4 regions of the Pseudoalteromonas sp. A25 genome follow, and region 2 is predicted to be linked to each of the others. Evidence: predicted binding sites of a transcription regulator. Region 2 holds the regulator's gene; each other region holds the start of a gene.
The links. Region 2 encodes sigma-54, which starts transcription at its own class of promoters, with help from an activator protein. Its sites were predicted from a motif close to GTTGGCACGNNNNTNGNNT; they were not measured.
Positions count from the first base shown of each region.

Region 1: a site for sigma-54 is predicted at 3,200-3,218, ahead of GDK41_RS12645 (DUF3192 domain-containing protein). Genes of this name have one in related genera too.
Region 3: a site for sigma-54 is predicted at 2,702-2,720, ahead of GDK41_RS05470 (flagellar basal body rod protein FlgF). Genes of this name have one in related genera too.
Region 4: a site for sigma-54 is predicted at 2,326-2,344, ahead of GDK41_RS00230 (YggN family protein). Genes of this name have one in related genera too.

Region 1 is NZ_AP021846.1:2,929,172-2,934,134, reverse strand. Features, by position in the region: gene GDK41_RS12655 (ATP-binding protein) at 1-1,562, shown strand, start outside; gene GDK41_RS12650 (GGDEF domain-containing response regulator) at 1,563-2,477, shown strand; gene GDK41_RS12645 (DUF3192 domain-containing protein) at 2,791-3,165, opposite strand; gene GDK41_RS12640 (D-2-hydroxyacid dehydrogenase) at 3,332-4,279, opposite strand; gene zntR (Zn(2+)-responsive transcriptional regulator) at 4,354-4,767, shown strand; gene GDK41_RS12630 (SO_0444 family Cu/Zn efflux transporter) at 4,751-4,963, shown strand, end outside.
Region 2 is NZ_AP021846.1:322,809-327,771, forward strand. Features, by position in the region: gene mgtE (magnesium transporter) at 1-268, opposite strand, end outside; gene GDK41_RS01500 (HPr family phosphocarrier protein) at 444-716, opposite strand; gene rapZ (RNase adapter RapZ) at 720-1,565, opposite strand; gene ptsN (PTS IIA-like nitrogen regulatory protein PtsN) at 1,584-2,036, opposite strand; gene hpf (ribosome hibernation promoting factor) at 2,039-2,326, opposite strand; gene GDK41_RS01520 (RNA polymerase factor sigma-54) at 2,354-3,862, opposite strand; gene lptB (LPS export ABC transporter ATP-binding protein) at 3,919-4,644, opposite strand; gene lptA (lipopolysaccharide transport periplasmic protein LptA) at 4,647-4,963, opposite strand, start outside.
Region 3 is NZ_AP021846.1:1,218,042-1,223,004, forward strand. Features, by position in the region: gene flgB (flagellar basal body rod protein FlgB) at 1-36, shown strand, start outside; gene flgC (flagellar basal body rod protein FlgC) at 39-473, shown strand; gene GDK41_RS05460 (flagellar hook assembly protein FlgD) at 488-1,168, shown strand; gene flgE (flagellar hook protein FlgE) at 1,214-2,614, shown strand; gene GDK41_RS05470 (flagellar basal body rod protein FlgF) at 2,756-3,520, shown strand; gene flgG (flagellar basal-body rod protein FlgG) at 3,539-4,327, shown strand; gene flgH (flagellar basal body L-ring protein FlgH) at 4,343-4,963, shown strand, end outside.
Region 4 is NZ_AP021846.1:48,142-53,104, reverse strand. Features, by position in the region: gene GDK41_RS00250 (iron-containing alcohol dehydrogenase) at 1-275, opposite strand, end outside; gene GDK41_RS00245 (LysR family transcriptional regulator) at 456-1,331, shown strand; gene GDK41_RS00240 (glutathione peroxidase) at 1,369-1,848, shown strand; gene GDK41_RS00235 (PA3496 family putative envelope integrity protein) at 1,886-2,068, opposite strand; gene GDK41_RS00230 (YggN family protein) at 2,383-3,180, shown strand; gene GDK41_RS00225 (diacylglycerol/lipid kinase family protein) at 3,243-4,082, opposite strand; gene GDK41_RS20165 (hypothetical protein) at 4,358-4,501, shown strand; tRNA gene GDK41_RS00220 (tRNA-Ser) at 4,691-4,781, shown strand; tRNA gene GDK41_RS00215 (tRNA-Ser) at 4,801-4,893, shown strand.

The sequences.
Region 1 (4,963 bases), 1.3 Mb from region 2:
AAGCGGTATGTATCGAACCGTTTTGTGTTGCAACATTAATTAAGGATTGCCAAGAGCTGATAGCGCCTTTAAGTGAGCAAAAGCAACTTTCCCTGAGCCTTAAAATTGATGAACGAGTTTGGCCGATATTACAAAGTGATGTAAACAAACTAAAACAAATATTGCTGAACTTACTCAACAATGCGGTTAAATATACGCAAAAAGGGAGTATCACGTTGAAGTTGTCAGTGATCACCGACAATAAAGAGCAGCAGTTAATTCGTTTTTGTGTGGCAGATACTGGTATCGGAATCAAAATCGAGGATCAACAGCGTTTGTTTGATGCATTCACGCAAGGTGATGAGTCTTTATCGCGTCAGCATGAGGGAATTGGTTTAGGGTTGGCGATTGCAAAACATGAAGTCTCACTACTTGGGGGAAGTATTTCATTATCGAGTGAACTTGATAAAGGGAGCGAGTTTTCGTTTTCTTTAAATTTTGACAAGGCAGAATGTGCGATACGCCAAGAACATGCGCCAGTATTGTGGTTGTGTGGCAAAGATAAGGTAAAGCACTTACTTGGCCTGCACGATATTTGCGTTGTACACAGCGCCAATGAAGCCGCACAAGAGCTAGTGAAAAAAGCGTATAAAAGTTTAGTGATTTGTGAGCGCAGCGAAGCGAATGCGCTTGCTCAGTATATGCCTAAACAGGTTGGAAGTTTAAAGCATGTGATCACGACCGATCCTAGCTTTTCTTTACCAACACTGCGTTCAACGACTGTGATGTGTGAACCCGAAATAATGTTTTCGCAAAGTGTTCTTTGCTTTTTAACACATCAGCAAATGACGTCAGAATCGCCTCAAATGCAACAAGAGATATCAGGCTGTTTATGTCTAGTTGTTGACGACAATAGTCTTAACCTTGATATCACCGAGAATATGTTGCGCACATTAGGTGCAAATGTTGTTGTTCTGAATTCTGCGACTAATTTGGTTGATGTAGTAAGTGCGTTGCAGCCTGACATTATATTTATGGACATTCATATGCCGAGTATTGATGGATTTCAAGCAACGCATATGCTCAAAGAAGCACTACCTGAATTTACTAAGCCTGTTGTCGCGCTCACGGCAAATGCTCAGACGAGTGAGCAAGCACAAGCCCTAGAAGTAGGCATGAGTGACTATTTAACCAAGCCAGTGGCACACAACCTGCTTCACCAAACGCTACAGCAATACATCAAGAGTGAGACCTCGTTTTTTGATGGGCAATTAGCGCTTCAGCAAATGATGGGTAATGCTGAGTTATTAAATAAAATGCTTGATAAGTTTGCTAATATGTGTACAGAATATTTACAAAAGGTTGTTGCACAAAATGATGTAGTTAAACTACAAATGATGGCGCACAACATTAAGGGGGCTGCCGGTGGAATTGGTTTTGTTGCATTGTCCAAAGCGGCTATGCAGTTAGAGCAGTATTTAAAGCAAACTAATCAATTACAACAGAGTCACTTGGTTACACAGTTAATGATGCGTTTAACTCAAGCTCGAGAGTATATATTGATGCAGAATAAAGGAAGGTGAATGTTATCTAGTGCCCATGTTCTTGTTGTCGACAGTGACCCTTTAAACAGAGTTGTATTGGAAAACACCCTAAGCGAAGACTGCCAAGTTACGATATGTGACAGCTCGGCGAGCGCATTAGAAATTATTGCTTCACAAAACGTAGATTTAATTATTACGGATATTAGGTTAGTTGATGACAGTGGTGTTTTGTTTTTAGAAAAGTTAAAAGAATCGCCAGCAACCTATATGATCCCTGTCATCATTATATCTTTAAGTAACAGTTACAGTGATGAAGTGAAAGGGCTGCAGATAGGCGCTGTGGATTACATAACCAAACCGTTTAGTCCTTTAATCGTTAAAGCTCGAGTTAAAATTCACCTCGCTCTGAAGCAAAAAAGTGATTTGTTAGAGAAATTAGCATCAATTGATGGGCTAACAGAACTACCCAATCGTCGGTTGCTTGATAAACACTTAGCGCAGCAGTGGCAACTATGTCAAAGTACAGAGCAAAGTTTGGCGTTGATGCTAGTCGATATCGATTACTTCAAAGCTTACAACGACGTGCATGGCTATGCTGGCGGTGATGAGTGCCTAGTAAAGGTGGCACATGCGTTAGAAGAAGTTATTAATCACCGCCAAGGCTTTGTAGCACGTTATGATGGTGTGCGTTTTTGTGTTGTGGTTACAGGGGAGGAACCGGCGCAAGTTGAGTCTCTTTGTCAGGCAATGCATGATGCGGTCGACCAACTATTGCTGCCTCACAAGGCATCTCCGATATGTGCGCACGTCAGTATTAGTATTGGTACAGTGATTGTAAACAGAGACTTTTCTATTGGTATTGCGTGCTGTTTAAAAGCAGCCGACGATGCGTTATCGCAGGCTCACGCTAATCAAGAGCGCATAGTGGTGGTAAGTAACCTCAGCGCTGGATAAGCGAATTTCTTCACGCTCTCAGTATATTCACCTGTGATGGCCCGATCACTCTTATATAAAAACGGCCAGTTTGAAGAAAGCCCCGTGGTCAGATTGTATCCCAGGCAAGTTTTATTGATATTAACTATTTTTGGCCCTTTACGAAGCTGAGGTTAAATAGGTGAGACTGATTATTCCCACCTATTTTCTGCAATAACACTCAGTCATTTTGAGGGACTAAAGGTGACACCAAACGCTTTAAAAACCTTCTCTTTTAGAACAAATAAATCGAGAAACTTTGACCGCTTAGTTAACTAGTTTGGTATTAAAAACGTTATAAAATTTCAGCCATTGCACTTTGGCCAAAGCCAATTAACTTTGAGTCTTTAAAAACAAGCGGCGTACATTCATCTTTGGTGACTTTACCATCTGAGTGCTTACTGTTGGTGCCAAAGTACAATACTTGATAAACGTTATCGCCTTTTTTTACTAATTCAGTAAACTCTGGTGTATCAAACGAATCTAATACACTTTGATAGTCGGCGCCGATACTTAACTTAGCAATTTTCTGGCGATTGTCATGAAAGGTTTTTTCCCAATTACCGTTGTGTTTAGCCCAGCGATGTTCAACTTCGCCGTCTGATACTGCAACAATACAGCCTGAAAGTAATGGGGTTGCAAGCGCAGCAATTAAAAGTAGTTTTTTCATTTTTTATGATCCTTAACAATATTTGTATCTATCTAAGCAAAGTTTTTGCCAAAATGAAAAATGTATTTTGTATCATTACGTTATAGTGTGTTGCTAATTATTTCTATTGTAACAAAAACAAAATATTTAGCTAAATTAACCACTTTTTAGCTTTTTAGACAACAGCTTACTCAACGATGTTTTGAGTATGTCCTTGAACATAGCTTTTGATATTTTGTGTGAGATTTTGCACTAATCTTTCAATGGACTCTTTACTTGCCCACGCAATATGAGGAGTAAGTAGTAAATTATTGCCCTTATAGTTTAGTAAGGGGTTATTACTTTGTGCCGGCTCGTTAGATAGAACATCAACTGCTGCACCGGCAATTTGCCCTTGTTCTAATGCGTTGACGAGTGCTTTTTCATTGACTATGCCACCACGTGCAGTATTGATAAGCACCGCTGATGGCTTGAGCAGCGCAAGCGTGGAGTGTTCAAAAAGGTCTTTGGTCTTGTCATTAAGCGGACAGTGAATGGTAACGATATCTGCTTGTTGCAGCGCGCTTTCAAAGGCGGTGCGTCCGGGTCGTATTGTTTTGCTATGTTGGTGTTCAGCAATGATAACCTGAGCACCAAAAGCACTGGCAACCTTTGCAACTGCTTTGCCTAACGTGCCGTAACCTACAATGACAAAACACTTGCCAGCGATTTCTGTAATTGGGTGGTCCAATCGGCAAAACATATCACTTTGTTGCCAAAGGCCCTGCTCACAGTCTTTTATGTACTGATGTACATTACCCAGCAAATTGCCTAATAGGGTAAAAGTGTGTTGAACAACGGAAGCCGTTGAGTAGCCAGCGACATTGGTGACTGTTACGCCCTGTGCTTTAGCAGCATTGAGATCGATGTTATTAGTTCCCGTTGCCGCTACACAAATAAGCTTTAAGTTTGGCAGTTGAGCAAGTTCTTTTGCATCTAGGCGTACTTTATTAGTGATCACAATATCAGCATGTTGACAGCGTGCTACTACTAGCGCGGGTGGGGTGTTGTCATACGCAGTGAATTGTCCAAACTGCTGGAATGGCGACAGTGAAGTATCAGCAAGGGTCTTTGCATCAAGTAATACAATGTTCATAGTTTTTCCAAAAAATCTTGACCTTGGTGTTAGCTCTAAGGTTTATACTTTATCACACAATAAAGGAGACAAAGATGAAAATAGGCGAGTTGGCAAAGTCATTAGGTGTTTCAACAGACACACTAAGATACTATGAGCAGCATAAGCTATTAACCCCTAGCGCGAGAACTGAATCGGGGTATCGTATGTATACTCAGGAGCAACAACGACAAATGCAGTTCATTTTGCGTGCAAAAGAGGTGGGCTTTAGCCTAAAAGAAATTCGTGAATTGTTGCAGATACAAATAGAAAAGCACCAGCATAGTTGTGAAGAGGTTAAAGAGATCACGTTACTAAAGCTGCAATTGGTTAGGGGCCGTATTGCTGAGTTGCAACGATTCGAACAGTCTTTGTCGAAGTTGGCAAAGCGCTGCTGTGGTGGGCCAGAAAGTGCAGATTTTTGCTCAATTTTAACCGCGTTGGAGGATGTTGATGGAACTTGTAATTAATTTTTGGCAGCTATTTTTATTATCAGCACCTTGGTTGATACTTGGGTTGCTCCTTGCTGGTTTACTCAATGTATTTATTGCAAAAGACTTCTTGCAGCGGCACCTGGGGCAAGAGGGGTTATGGACCACCATAAAAGCGGCCTTGATTGGTGCGCCGATGCCTTTGTGCTCTTGCGGTGTCATCCCCGCTGCAATA
Region 2 (4,963 bases):
CGATTAGCTCAGGTTCCATCTGAACAATAATGCTCAGACGTACATCTTCAGAGAGTTCTTCGAGAACATCACCCTGAATATCGGGATCAACGAGTTGCCATAGCTGACGGCGAACTTTGTGTGGAGACGACTCTAAAAGTAAAGCTGTATCACAAGGAGCGGTTTCAGCTAGAATGCGCCTGACTTGAACAAACTGCCCACTATTTAAAGCCTGCGTTACTTGTTGCAGTTGTTGCAGTGTATAGTCTTGTTCAAGGGCTTCTGGCATAGGCTTCCTTCAATATAATCGTTTTTATAATGTCAGTGCCTAAAGGAATAGCTGAAGAGCCAGCCAAGATATGATTTGAAAAGTTAGGCACACTTCACGTTTTAGAGTTTAACGTAAATTTTGACAGCTTACCAAGCCCTAGGAGAATTTTAATTATTTATAAGGGTAAGCTAACTTATTCTTGTTCATAAAACTTTTGTGCGATTAACTCTCCAACAGCTTGCAGTGCACCTTGCGCATCAGGGCCATCACAAACCACTTTAACTTCTTTACCCTGACTACTTTCAAGTAGGAGTAAAGCCAAAACGCTATTCCCTGCGGCAGATTTTTCATCTTGATACAGAGTGATTTGCGCATCAAATTTAACAGCCAACTGCGCTAATACAGAGGCAGCACGCGCATGCAAGCCGCATTTATTTTGAATTAAAAAAGTATCTTCACAACGCATAGGTTACGTATCTTGTTCTCTGTGGCGGATCTTAATGTTGGAATGGGTACGAGCAAAACTCTCGCCGATTGTTTGCGCTAAGTAAACAGAGCGGTGTTGACCGCCAGTGCAGCCAATAGCAATGGTTAAGTAACTGCGATTATTACGCTCTAGATGAGGCAACCAAGTTTGCACAAAGGTTTGAATTTGCCAGGTGAATTTTTGCACAATGCTGTGGCTCGCCAAATAGTCTTTAACAGGCTGATCGAGTCCCGTTAATGGCTTAAGTTCTGGTTCCCAGTGTGGGTTTGGTAAAAAACGTGCGTCAAACACGTAGTCTGCCTCTTTTGGGATGCCATGTTTAAAGCCGAAAGATTGAAAAGTGACAATAAGTTGTTTGTCTTTTTTACCTAAAATGCGCTCACGTATGGTCTCTGCAAGTTGGTGTACGCTGAGTTCACTGGTATCAATTAACACATCTGCACGGGTTGTCAGTACGTCAAGTAGCTTTTTTTCTTCGCGTATGGCTAAGTCCAATGGAAGATCATGCATGGATAGTGGGTGTAAGCGCCGTGTTTCAGAGAAGCGTCGAATGAGCGTGTTATCGTCACTATCTAGATAGAATAGCATTGGGTTAGCAAACCCAGGGAGGTACTCTAAAATATCATTAAAATCTTGCTGCTCTTTTGGTAGGTTACGTACATCGATACTAACAGCGATTTTGTCGTAGTTATCCGATACGCTGCGCACTAAAGAGGGTAATAGATTGACTGGGATATTATCGACACAATAATAGCCTAAGTCTTCTAATACGCGCAACGCTACTGATTTACCTGAACCAGAGCGACCGCTAATGATGATTAATTCCACTATGCTTCTCCTGGTCACCTAATCTGCAGAGGCTATAATGGCATAAAGTTCCTCATCATTACCAGCGTTCCTTAACTGCTTACAAAACTCTTTGTTATTTAATTTCTCAGCAATCGCGGCTAAGGTCTTCAAATGCTGCTCATTATCGCCATCTGGCACGATGAGTGCGAGGAAGATATCCACTGGTCTATTATCAATAGCATCAAAGGGAATGCCTTGTTGGTTAACCAGTAACATTGCAGTGACCTGCTCTATGCCATCAATCCGGCCATGTGGAATCGCAATACCTTTACCTATACCTGTACTGCCCAGCTTTTCTCTGCTCATTAAAGCATTAAGAATATCATGGGGGTTCAAGTGAGGAAGTTGCTCGTGCGCCAGCTCGCTGATGTATTCGAGAACACGTTTTTTGCTATTAAAAAGGACTGCAGCTTTGGTGCAGTCCTTGTTTACTATAGAGCTTAATTTCATGATTAGTGTCGAATAAGCTTCTCTTTGTGCTTAATAACTTGACGGTCCAATTTATCTATTAAACCGTCGATTGCAGCGTACATGTCTTGATGTTCGGTTGAAGCAAAGAGTTCTCCACCATTAACGTGCAAAGTAGCCTCAGCTTTTTGTACAAGCTTTTCAACATCTAAGATTACATGCACATTGTTAATATGATCAAAGTGCCTTTCTAGCTTCGCAAACTTGTTGTTTACATAGTCTCTTAATGAATCGGTGATTTCTACGTGACGACCAGTTAAATTTAGTTGCATAAGCATTTTCCTTCTTTGGTAATACGTCTAAATCAGGCTTTTGCGCTGATTGGACGGTGGAATGGCTAACGACTCCCGATATTTTGCTATGGTACGTCGGGCCACCTTAATTCCTTGCTCCGCTAATATATCCGCAATCTTACTATCGCTTAATGGTTTAGCTGTATTTTCTGCGGCAATTAGCTTCTTGATAAGTGCTCGAATCGCTGTTGAAGAGCACTCACCTCCGTTTTCTGTACTAACATGGCTTGAGAAGAAATATTTCAACTCAAAAATGCCCCTGGGTGTGTGCATGTATTTTTGTGTGGTAACACGAGAGATAGTGGACTCGTGCATTTCAACCATTTCAGCCACATCGTTTAACACCATAGGTCGCATTGCTTCTGGGCCATGTTCAAAGAATGCCTGTTGTTGTTGAACAATGCAATTAGTAACTTTCATTAATGTTTCATTTCTGCTTTCTAAACTTTTAATGAACCATTTTGCTTCTTGTAAGTGTGAGCGAATAAACTGACTATCAGTGCTGGATTTAACCGAACGAGACATGGCTGCGTAATGGTCGTTAACACGGATTTTTGGCATACAGTCAGGGTTGAGCTCCACAACCCAACGGCCCTTTACTTTTTTAACAGAAACGTCAGGAATAACATACTCTGATTCTTCTCGAATAATACTAGAAGCGGGCTTTGGGTTGAGTGTATGAATTAAAGTCATGACCTCTTTCAAATCATTCTCTTTGAGCTTTGTTTTTTTCATCAAGGTTCGGTAGTCACGACTAGCCAATAAGTCGATGTGCTCATTGAGAATCATTTTGGTTTCATTTAACCAAGGGGTATTTGGGTCAAATTGATTGAGTTGTATGCATAAACACTCTTGTAGTGTGCGAGCACCTATTCCAATTGGGTCAAATAGCTGGATCCGTTTCAGTACAGCCTCTACTTCATCAAGCTCAATCGGCTCACCACTGTTGCCATCATTTAAGCTCTCTAGAATGTCTTCAGTACTGAGAGTCAGCGTACCGTTATCATCAATTGCTTCAACTATCGCTACAGCAATACCCCGATCAGTGGGACTAAATGGGGTTAGCTCTAGTTGCCACATTAAATATTCATGGAGTGTTTCAGTTGTTTCACCTTGATATATGGTTTCGTCTTCGGGCATTGGGCCGCTGCTTGCAGCAGGGGCGGCACTCATATACTCATCCCACGTGACATCCATGGCAAGCTCATCACTGAGTGTTTCTTTGGTTAGCGCTGAATCAGAGTCCATTTCATAGTCACTGATGGCCTCAACCTCTTGATTGTCCGTTTGTGTATCATCACGACTGTCATCTTTACCATTTTTTTCTTGGTCACTGCTATGGGTCTCTGGATCAGAGTCCGACTCATCGACTTCAAGAAGCGGGTTGCTATCCAGCGCTTCTTGAATTTCTTGCTGTAAATCCAGCGTGCTCAACTGCAGTAGGCGAATAGCCTGCTGTAGTTGCGGTGTCATGGTAAGTTGCTGCCCCATGCGCAGCTGTAATGATTGCCTCATGTACCTTTAACAATCCTTCTTGTTCTTTGTTATTAGTGTGACTAAGCGTACATTAACTATAGCTTGAATTGCTCACCAAGGTAGACATCTCTGACCGTTTGATCCGCTAAAACATGTTCAGGGGTACCAGAAGCGATGAGTTCTCCGTGTGATACAATGTAAGCTTTTTCACATACATCAAGGGTTTCTCGAACATTGTGGTCGGTAATAAGTACGCCTATGCCTCTATTTTTTAAATGCTCAATAATTTTCTTTATATCTAACACTGAAATAGGATCAACACCAGCAAAAGGCTCATCTAACAGGATAAATTTTGGATTTGCGGCTAAAGCGCGAGCAATTTCTACCCTGCGACGTTCACCACCTGATAATGCCATACCTAAGCTGTCTCTGATATGTTGAATATTAAATTCATCGAGCAGTTCATTTAAAACCTGTTCACGAGCTACTTTATTGAGAGAATTACGAGTCTCCAGTATCGCCATTAAATTTTGATAAACTGTCAGTTTTCTAAAAATGGATGATTCTTGTGGTAAATAGCCAATACCTAATCGAGCACGGTTATGCATCGGCAGTAAAGTGATGTCGTGGTCGTTAATACACACAGAGCCATGATCGCTAGGAACCAGCCCCACTATCATATAAAAACTAGTCGTTTTCCCTGCGCCATTGGGGCCAAGTAGGCCAACGATACTGCCAGCTTCAACGCTTAGGCTGACATTTTTAACAACTTGTCGTCCTTTATAGCTTTTCGCCAATGCGGTTGCAGTTAATACACTCATAGTTAGTTACCTTGGCCAGCTTGTTTGGCTTTTTTTTCAGGGACCAATATAGTGTGTACGCGAGCACTATCTTGTTCACCACGCTCGGCGCTAATCAGTTGCTTATCCATGTCGTAGGTGATTGCTTGTGCTTGAATAATCTGTCCTGCTTGGTTGATGGTTGCATTCCCTTTTATTTCTAAGGTGCGGTTGGCAACATCGTAGCGTATTTCCATAGCGCTGGCTGACAAAGTCGTTCCATCTGGTTGTTTTTCGCTAAAGCGCGCAGGTGAGCCTGTAGCAACGAGTAACTGCTTGTTGTCGCCGAGTTCTTCGCGGC
Region 3 (4,963 bases), 900 kb from region 2:
GGTCTTAAGAAAGCATTAGGTAGTCAAGGGGCATAATCATGAGTTTATATAACGTATTTGACATCGCTGGTTCAGGTATGAGTGCTCAGAACATTCGCCTTAATACGACTGCCAGTAATATTTCTAACGCAAATAGTATTAGTTCAAGCCAAGACAAAGTCTATCGAGCTCGACACCCAGTATTTGCAGCAGAATTAACTAAAGCTTCTTCTGTTCAAGACCCGACCAGTTTAGGTGCATCAGTTGGGGTAAAGGTGTTAGGCATTGTAGAGAGCAATAAGCCGCTACAAATGGAATACAATCCAAATCACCCAAGTGCAGACAAGGATGGTTACATCTATAAGCCTAATGTGAATGTGGTAGAAGAGATGACGAATATGATCTCGGCTTCACGTTCATATCAAACTAACGTACAAGTAGCTGATGCCGCTAAGCAAATGCTTAGCAAAACCTTACTACTTGGTCAGCGCTAACGGGAGTATAGCTGATGAGTAACGATATCAATGCCGCGTCGTCTTCCACATATTTGGATGCTCTTCGTTGGTCTGACAAAAATAAGCCTGAAGAAAAGAATGATCAGCTAACGCAAGAAGATTTCTTTTCATTATTAACTCAGCAGCTGTCTTTTCAAGACCCGAGTAAGCCTGCGGATAACGATCAGATGATCGCGCAAATGACCAACTTTACTATGGCTGAAGGTATTTCTAACTTAAATACCAAATTTGAGCAGCTTTCTGCGTCAATGACGTCAAATTCAGCACTGCAGGCGTCGACGCTAGTGGGTAAAAAAGCTTTGCTAGAGTCTGACACAATAGAACATGGCGGTGATGGTTTAGCAAAAGGCTCTGTAATTGCAGAGAAACCCGTTGAAAAGCTAACCATCAGCATTTATGACGACTCCAATCAGCTGGTTAGAAAAATTGATTTGGGTAGTAAAGGCGCGGGTGCAGTGCGCTTTGAATGGGATGGTAAAAATAGCGATGGTACTTTAATGCCTGAAGGCGAGTACTCCGTGAAGGCTGAGGGGAGCGTTAATGGTCAATTTTCTAGCTTGCCCATGGCAACGTTTAAAAATATAGATAGCGTCAATATCAACGGCGCAAATGGCATCATCATTAATACCAGTGCGGGCGCAGTGAGACTCACTGATGTCGCAGAAATAGCATAAGTATTTGAGTAACAGAATTTAACCTTAGGTAAAAGAGGTGAGAACATGAGTTTCAATATCGCATTAACAGGTCTAGCTGCGGCCCAAAAAGATTTGGATACCACGGCGAATAATATTGCTAACGTGAATACCACAGGCTTTAAAGAGTCACGTGCTGAGTTTTCAGATGTATACGCTGCATCGGTATTTAGTGCAGGCGCAACTAAAAATGGTGACGGGGCGCAAACAACGATGGTTGCACAGCAGTTTCACCAAGGGTCGCTAAAATTTACCCAAAATTCACTTGATTTAGCGATCACTGGTGAAGGTTACTTTGCAACCAGTGAAGACTTAAGCTCACAAGATTATGCCTATACGCGAGCGGGGGCATTTAAGCTAAATAAAGATAACTTTATTGTTGATTCTAAGGGTAACTTTTTGCAAGGGTTCCCTGTGGATGCCAGTACTGGTGATACAACATCAGTCAGTTTGAGTACATCAACGGCGTTACAAATACCTGATGCATCTGGCTCGCCAAGAGCAACCAATAACGTTTATACATCATTTAACTTAGATTCAAGGCAGTCAGTACCAACGCTCGCCTTTGACCCGAATCAGTCAGCGTCTTACAACGCATCAACCTCAACAACTGTTTATGACTCTTTAGGTGAGCCGCATGTTATGCAATTCTTCTTCAGAAAAACAGCAGACAACGATTGGAGTGTGTACGCGACGCTTGATGGTGTGCAATTTAACCACCAAGGTGATAAGGTTGAACCTACCGCAACACCGGCAGTTCCAAGTACTCCCATTTCAATGTTTCGTTTCGATTCAAGTGGTTTACCCTCAGGAACAGCGGCTGACCCAACCGCAACACCGGTTGTTTATAACGCTGTGCCGGCGGGCACCACATTTGGTGCACTGACTATTCCTGGTGTTCCCGGCACTGCACCAGTTACTCCAGGCTTATCTGAACTGTTAGGTAATGGTGCTACATTCCCAAATGATGTTATCGTTAACTGGCGAGATGAGGCCAACACCACCAATAAGTTGCCAACCCAATATGCGAGCCGTTTTGAAGTTAAAGCGCTAGAGCAAGATGGGGCCACCGTGGGTCGACTTGCGGGTATTGATATCGGATCAGATGGTAAAATTGTAGCCTCTTATAGTAATGGTGACTCCACTTTCTTAGGGCAGGTTGCTATGGTGCGCTTTTCAAACTCTCAAGGTTTACAGCAAGTGGGTAATACATCTTGGAAGAAAAGTTTAACCTCTGGAGAGCCGATTGCTGGCGAGCCTGGTTCAGGCACATTGGGTACCATTAATTCATCTGCACTTGAGCAGTCAAATGTGAATTTAACTAATGAACTGGTTGACTTAATTAGCGCTCAGCGAAACTTCCAAGCAAACTCGCGGGCACTGGAAGTTAACTCAACAATTCAGCAAAATATTCTACAGATCCGATAGAATTTTCACTTCTATAAAAGCCGCTATCTACAGCGGCTTTTTTCACGCCATATCTTTGACAGTCTACCTTTTAAACCCGCTTCTATTGTTGGCATTGAAATTGCTTTATACAAGGTATGAACAATTATTTAGGCCAGAACGATGGATAAAATGCTCTATGTGGCGATGTCCGGCGCTAAGCAAAACTTGCGAGGTGTTGCGATTAAAGCCAATAACCTCGCAAACTCAAATACCATTGGTTTTAAAGCCGACTTTGCTCAAGCACGTTCTATGCAAGCATTTGGCGAAGGCTTACCGACGCGTGTTTTTGCTATGCAAGAACGTCCTGGTACCAATATGAATGCTGGCGCGGTTGTTGAAACTGGGCGAGATTTAGACATTTCGGTTTCGCAAAAAACGTGGATCAGTGTCATGGACCAAGGCGGTAATGAAGCATATACCAAAGTGGGTACTTTCAATATTCGTTCAGATGGTTCACTGGTCACGAGTCATGGCCGCCAAGTTATTGGCGAAGGTGGTCCTATAATTTTACCTATCCCCGTTGAGAAAGTGGTGTTTAGTGATGATGGCTCCATTCAAGTACGGCCCCAAGGCGCCCCTGCCAATTTTTTGGAAGTCGTAGATAGGTTAAAAATCATAGAAGCTGATAACAGTCAGTTGGAAAAAGGTAATGACGGATTATTTCGTCCAAAACAAGACGCGCTGGTTAATGGCCTGTGTGGTTTTTGCGATATCTCTCCAACTGCCCGGATCATGAGCGGCACACTTGAGCGCTCTAATGTAAATCCAGTGCATGAAATGGTTGATTTGATAAATCATCAGCGTCAATTTGAAATGCAAATGAAACTAATGAAAACCGCAGAAGAGATAGACGAGCGTCATGTGTCTCTATTGCGCATCATCTAACCAAATGAGGTAGATATTATGAACCCAGCATTGTGGATAAGTAAAACGGGCTTAGATGCCCAACAGACTGACATTGCGGTTATCTCCAATAACCTTGCTAACGCCAGTACTGTTGGATACAAAAAGAGCCGCGCAATTTTTGAAGATTTACTTTATCAAAATATTAATCAGCCGGGTGGTCGTTCATCACAAGACACTGAACTGCCGTCTGGTTTGATGCTAGGTGCCGGCTCTAAGGTGGTCGCCAACCAAAAGAATTTTTCTCAAGGCAACATGCTAAGCACAGAAAACTCGCTAGATTGGATGATCCAAGGCCCCGGTTTTTTTGAAATCCAAATGCCTGATGGCACCACTGCTTATTCTCGTAATGGTCAGTTTACTACTGACGAAGAAGGGCGTGTTGTAACATCAGGGGCTGGTTTTCCGATCCAACCACAAATGAACGTCCCTGATGATGCGCAGTCAATTACGGTGTCACAAGATGGAGAAGTATCTGTGTCAGTGGCTGGTCAGGCTGAAAACGTTGTGATTGGGCAATTGGTGATTAGCGACTTTATTAACCCATCAGGCTTAGAGCCCATTGGACAGAACCTATATACCGAAACCGCTGTTAGTGGCGCGCCAGTTCAGGGTAATCCAAGCGTTGACGGACTTGGCTCGATTGTTCAAGGAGCGCTTGAAACGTCTAACGTAAATGTAACGGAAGAGCTTGTAAACTTAATTGAAACTCAACGAGTTTATGAGATGAACTCAAAAGTTATTTCATCTGTTGATGAAATGCTTAGTTACATTAATCAACAACTATAGGTATTAGGGGGCAGTATGCGTGATTTTAGCTTAGCGATTGTGGTAACCGCTGTTCTTTCGGGGTGCGTATCTACGCAAAACGCTGATGTGGTAAGAGATGATCCATACTATGCACCTATGTACCCAGAGCAAGACGCACAGACGGTTGTTGCGACAGGCTCTTTGTTTAGTCAGCATTTATCGAACGACTTATATTCAGACAAAAAAGCGCTGAGAACGGGCGATATTATAACGGTCATTCTAAGAGAAACGACTGCAGCGTCAAAAGCTGCCAATAGTCAAACAGACAAAGAGACAGATGCTTCATTGAGCCCAATTACAGGGTTAGGCGGCTCAGCCATTAATATTGGCAAGGAAAGTCTGCAGTTCGGCTTGGAGTCTGATTCTTCTTTTAAAGGCGATTCTCAGGCTAATCAATCAAATAGTTTGTTTGGTAATATTTCAGTTAATGTGATGAGAGTGCTTCCTAATGGTAATTTAGTGATCCGCGGTGAAAAGTGGTTGACTTTAAATACGGGTGAAGAGTTTATTCGCCTAGAAGGCTTAGTTAGAGCGCAAGACGTAAAAGCGGATAACACGGTAGAGTCGAACCGTATTGCCAATGCTCGGATCCAATATTCAGGCAAGGGGCAACAT
Region 4 (4,963 bases), 270 kb from region 2:
ACTGCGAGGATATAGTCGTACCCTTGTTCTCGTACCATAGCAACCGCTTGCATACAAGTTTGATAACTCGGGTTAGGCTCAATGCCAGCAAACTCACCCCAAGTGTGAGCATTAAGCGCGTTACTTACTTGCTCATACACACCATTTTTTTTAATGCTACCACCACCATACACAACCAGTACTTTAGCATCTTGAGGGATGCTGGAAGTTAAACTAGATATTTGCCCTTCGCCAAAGTGTATTTGCGTTGGGTTAACAAAGCTGAAATTTAGCATGTTTCGCTCCATAAATTGCTCATCGCAGTCATAGGGCAGGTTAATACCCGCCTGTCGTTTAAGAATACTAGTGTAGTCAAACGCAGCCATAACAAACACACTAGACACACAAATAACTTTTGCCTCATAGCAATAATAAATCCATTATAATTAGATTATTGTCTAAAAATTGGTGAACCTATGGTTATTTGGCAAGGTCTTGAGGTGTTTCTTGCTGTCGTAGAGCAAGGTAGCTTTAGTAAAGCGGCCGAAAAACTCGAAACATCAACATCGTATGTAAGTCGCCAGATCCAACAACTAGAAAAGCGCTTAGGTACAACACTCATCCAGCGAACAACACGCTCACAAAACTTAACCGATGCCGGGCGGCAATATGCCACTAAGTTAAAGGTGATACAACAAGAGTTGATTGATGCAACCAACCATGTCCAAGGTGTACAAAACACCCCTAAAGGGCAGATCAAGATTGCAGCCGCTGGCGAGTTTGTCGCCAATCATGTGACTCCTCGAATCGCTGAGTTTATCAAAGTTTACCCTGAGGTCAGTGTGGATATTGACTTCAATAATCGCAATGTTGATTTAGTCGAAGAGGGATTTGACCTCGCAATACGCTTTGGCTTACTTCAAGACTCTAATTTAATCGCTCGCAAATTGTGCCCACGCCCCATGACATGGGTGGTCAGTAAAGGCTATCAAAACATCCACGGTAACATTCGTCACCCATACGAATTATGTCAACATAACTGCTTATCAGCATCGCAAGGGCGCTGGCGCTTTAACATCTGTGATCAAATAGAAGAAATTAAAGTCGCAGGAAACTGGCGCAGCAACAACTCTTTTGCACTTATCAACGCATGTTTGGCAGGATTGGGAGTCGCCCATTTAGCCAAGGACATTGCTCAACCTTATGTTGATCAGGGTAAGCTAGAGTACGTATTAGAGTCATTTCAGGTAAATGATGGGGCCACTTGGCTTGTTTATCCGCGTAGAGATCTGATGCCTTATCGAGTGCGCTTACTCATTGAGTTTTTAATCGACAGCTTTGCTACTCCCTAACAAATCAAATATTGAATAGACACAAAGGAAATCGAACATGTCCAACCTTTATCAGTTCACCGCAACCACATTGCAGGGACAGCCATTCGACTTAGAGCAACTCAGAAATAAAGTTGTGCTGATCGTTAATACAGCCAGCGAGTGTGGCTTCACACCACAGTATGAAGGGCTTCAGGCACTGCACCAACAGTACCAAGCGCAAGGCTTAGTCATTCTGGGGTTTCCATGCAATCAATTTGGCGGGCAAGAGCCAGGTGATGCTGTACAGATCCAACAAGGATGCCTGATTAATTTCGGCGTTGACTTTACGATGATGGAAAAAGTAGAGGTCAATGGACCACATGCACATCCGCTATTCACTTATCTGCAAAACACTTTACCGGGGGTTTTCGGCAAACGAATAAAATGGAACTTTACTAAGTTTCTTATTGGTCGCGATGGTGTACCACAAAAGCGCTTTTCGCCAACCACAAAGCCCGTAAAGCTCGTTAAACATATTGAATTAGCACTCAAATAAGTAGGCATTAAAAAGGAGGCCGAGGCCTCCTTTTTAACTAATCAAGATAATCGAAATCATCTTCACCTAAATTTTTGCGCAAGCGCTTTTGTTCAAGATAGTCATCGAGCTTTTTCTTTACCTTTCGCTTTTGCTTATCATGCTGATTACGACCGAGGTTCTCGTATTCGTCATCTACAAAATCATCGTCAAGCGCATCATAAGAAAATGTCTTACCCACAACCCACTCCAATAAGTGTTAATAATAGTTACTCGGTGAATACATAAGCACCTTAATGTGATCTGTTCACCTAAATGAGTATTTAGCTGGAAAAAACAAATCTGAAAAGTGAGAGTTTTTTATCGTTTTAATAAAAAATTTTTATCACTGTTCTTGTTTTAGTCAAACTAGCTAAATTATGGTCAAAAAACTAAACGTTAATTTCAAACCAATGTGAGAGAAAAACATTAACCAATTGATATTTATATATTTTAATTATTGGCATCAGACTTGAATAGTCATAGGTATATCTATTCTCGTTAAGGGTTTATCAAATGAAAAAAATCGCATTATTAGCAGCAATGACATTGAGCTCAGCATCTTTTGCACACTCACAGGCGGACAACACACATGTACAATTTAGTTCAGAGCAGTGTGAAGTAGACTTTCAAAATGATGTTCGTATCACACCTGATGAACTCTTCATCACTAACAGCAACAATAATAGTAAGCTGCGCATTACTGACAACGGACAAGTATTCATTGATGGTGCTGTAATAGCCTTAAATACAGAGCAGCAAACCGCTGTTGCAAACTACGCAGATGAACTCAGAGCAAAACTTCCACAAGTGGCCAATATAGCGCTTGATGGCATTAAAATAGCGGGTGTGGCACTTGAAGAGGTTGCTAATGCATTCGAACTAAAAGAGTTTGGCTCTTTGAGCTCTTTACTTAAAGACGTAGAGAGTGAGGTCAGCGAAACTTTTTATCAGCAAGGCGCTTTTGTTATGGGAGAAAAAACTTTCAATGAGTTTGGCAGTAATTTTGAACAACAGTTTGAAGAGAGGATCGAAACAGCAGTAGAAGGTGCCATGATGGAATCAATTGGTAGTATTCTAATGGCCATTGGCTCGCAAATGAGCAATTCCGGTGGTGATATGGCGGCGTTCGAGCAACGAATGAAAGACATGGGCCAGCAAATTGAAGACAAGGTACATATGCAAGCTCAGAATATAGAGCAACAAGCTAATGCACTATGTGGACAGTTTTCCGTTATTGCCAAAACAGAGTCTCAACTACAACAGCAAATACCAGCATTTTCAGGTTATCAGCTCTTTAACCTAAAGCATTAACAAATATCTATCTCCCTACCTAACAGCCGATTTATATCGGCTTTTTTAATTAGCTTGCAATCTCAACCCCGTAACGTAAGCGCTTTTTGGCGAATGCCAATAACCGCTGGAGTTTTGCCAACCAACTCTCCATCCGCTTCGATGTCGAGATCGGGCGTCACTATGTCAAAGTGGCGGCCACAACTGACAGAGACACAACTAATTTTCTCATGTTTAGCACATAGCATCATTAAAAAGGTCTTTACTCGTGCCCAATGCGAGTCGGGCGATACACTGACAACTTGTAGACACCCATCGTGCAGCGTCGCGTTAGGCGCGCACTTTATGCCAGCTGCAAAGTATTGACCATTTGCAAATAACAACATCATCACTTTTTTATTAACCTTGGAGCCCGCAACACGCACAAATACACCTTGGTAGGAAAAAAGCGCTTTGAGTGCTGCCCAAATATAACTTAACGGGTGTCGTTTACTGCTTTTATTTACGGCGTTAACTACATGCGCACTGTAACCAAGCCCCATTACATTGATAAAATAACGCTGATTAATAAACCCAACATCAATCTGACTTTTGCGATGAGAAAAAACGCTTTCTCGCCACTGCATGGTTGTGCGATTAAATTGACGAGCGAAATCATTACCTGTGCCCGCAGGTAAAATAGCAAGCTCACAACTCGATCCTACCAAAGCGTTAGCTGCTAAATGAATAGTACCATCCCCCCCTATAACCACCAATAAACAATGCCTAGCAACAAGCCGGCGCAATTTATTCAGGTCATCGTTGAAGTTTGGCGTTGTGTAAAACCAATAACAATGCAGTTTTTTTACTTCATTTTGCCTTTGCAACCAGTGAATATGCGCTTGTTTACATTGACTATCGCCGGGTTTAACAACCACCAGCATAAAACCTCACTAGAAACAAAATTAATTAACTTGAATAATTATTCAAACCCACTTTCAAGCAAAAACCCAAAAACACACTAAGACAATGATGGCAATAAAATTTTTGTTATACATTTCATTTTGTAACTTGAATAAAATTACAAGAGAACACATGCAAAAACAACTATTGGATTAGTTTTTTTTATCCGAAAAAACAATTTTTATCGTTTTATTTTTGCTCAGCTTGCGCGCAAAATAGCCTTGTTTTTCATTCAACCTATAAAGCAGGAGTCAACATGCTTAATTCAGCTGCTGCGTGCAGCAACACGCAAGCAAACACCGTCACTATCGAACCAGCAAAAGTTACTTTTGACTGGATGTCATTGTTAAGCCGACTAGGTAAATTGCTGGCGTTAAGTCATGTAACGCTTTATAAATAAGTTTATGTTTAAAGTGCTGTAACTCCCAACCGCAGCACTTTAATTTTTACTCATGTGCATTTCAAATACCTCAATTTACTTCATTTTTAGGCAATGATTAATTAATTTCACAAATTTAGTTTAATTTTTGGCCAAACAGTTTAAAAACGGTTTACAGCAACAAATTCGCTGAGTATTATCTTTGCCCATGGAGAGATGGCTGAGTGGTTGAAAGCACCGGTCTTGAAAACCGGCATACGTTAATAGCGTATCTAGGGTTCAAATCCCTATCTCTCCGCCATATTTTACAGTTTTGCGCCGGAGAGGTGGCCGAGTGGCTGAAGGCGCTCCCCTGCTAAGGGAGTATAGGGTTTGTAGCCCTATCGAGGGTTCGAATCCCTCCTTCTCCGCCATTACTTATAAAAAAACCGCTTTTTAAAGCGGTTTTTTTATATCTGCACTTTCTATCCTATGCGCTTCTTA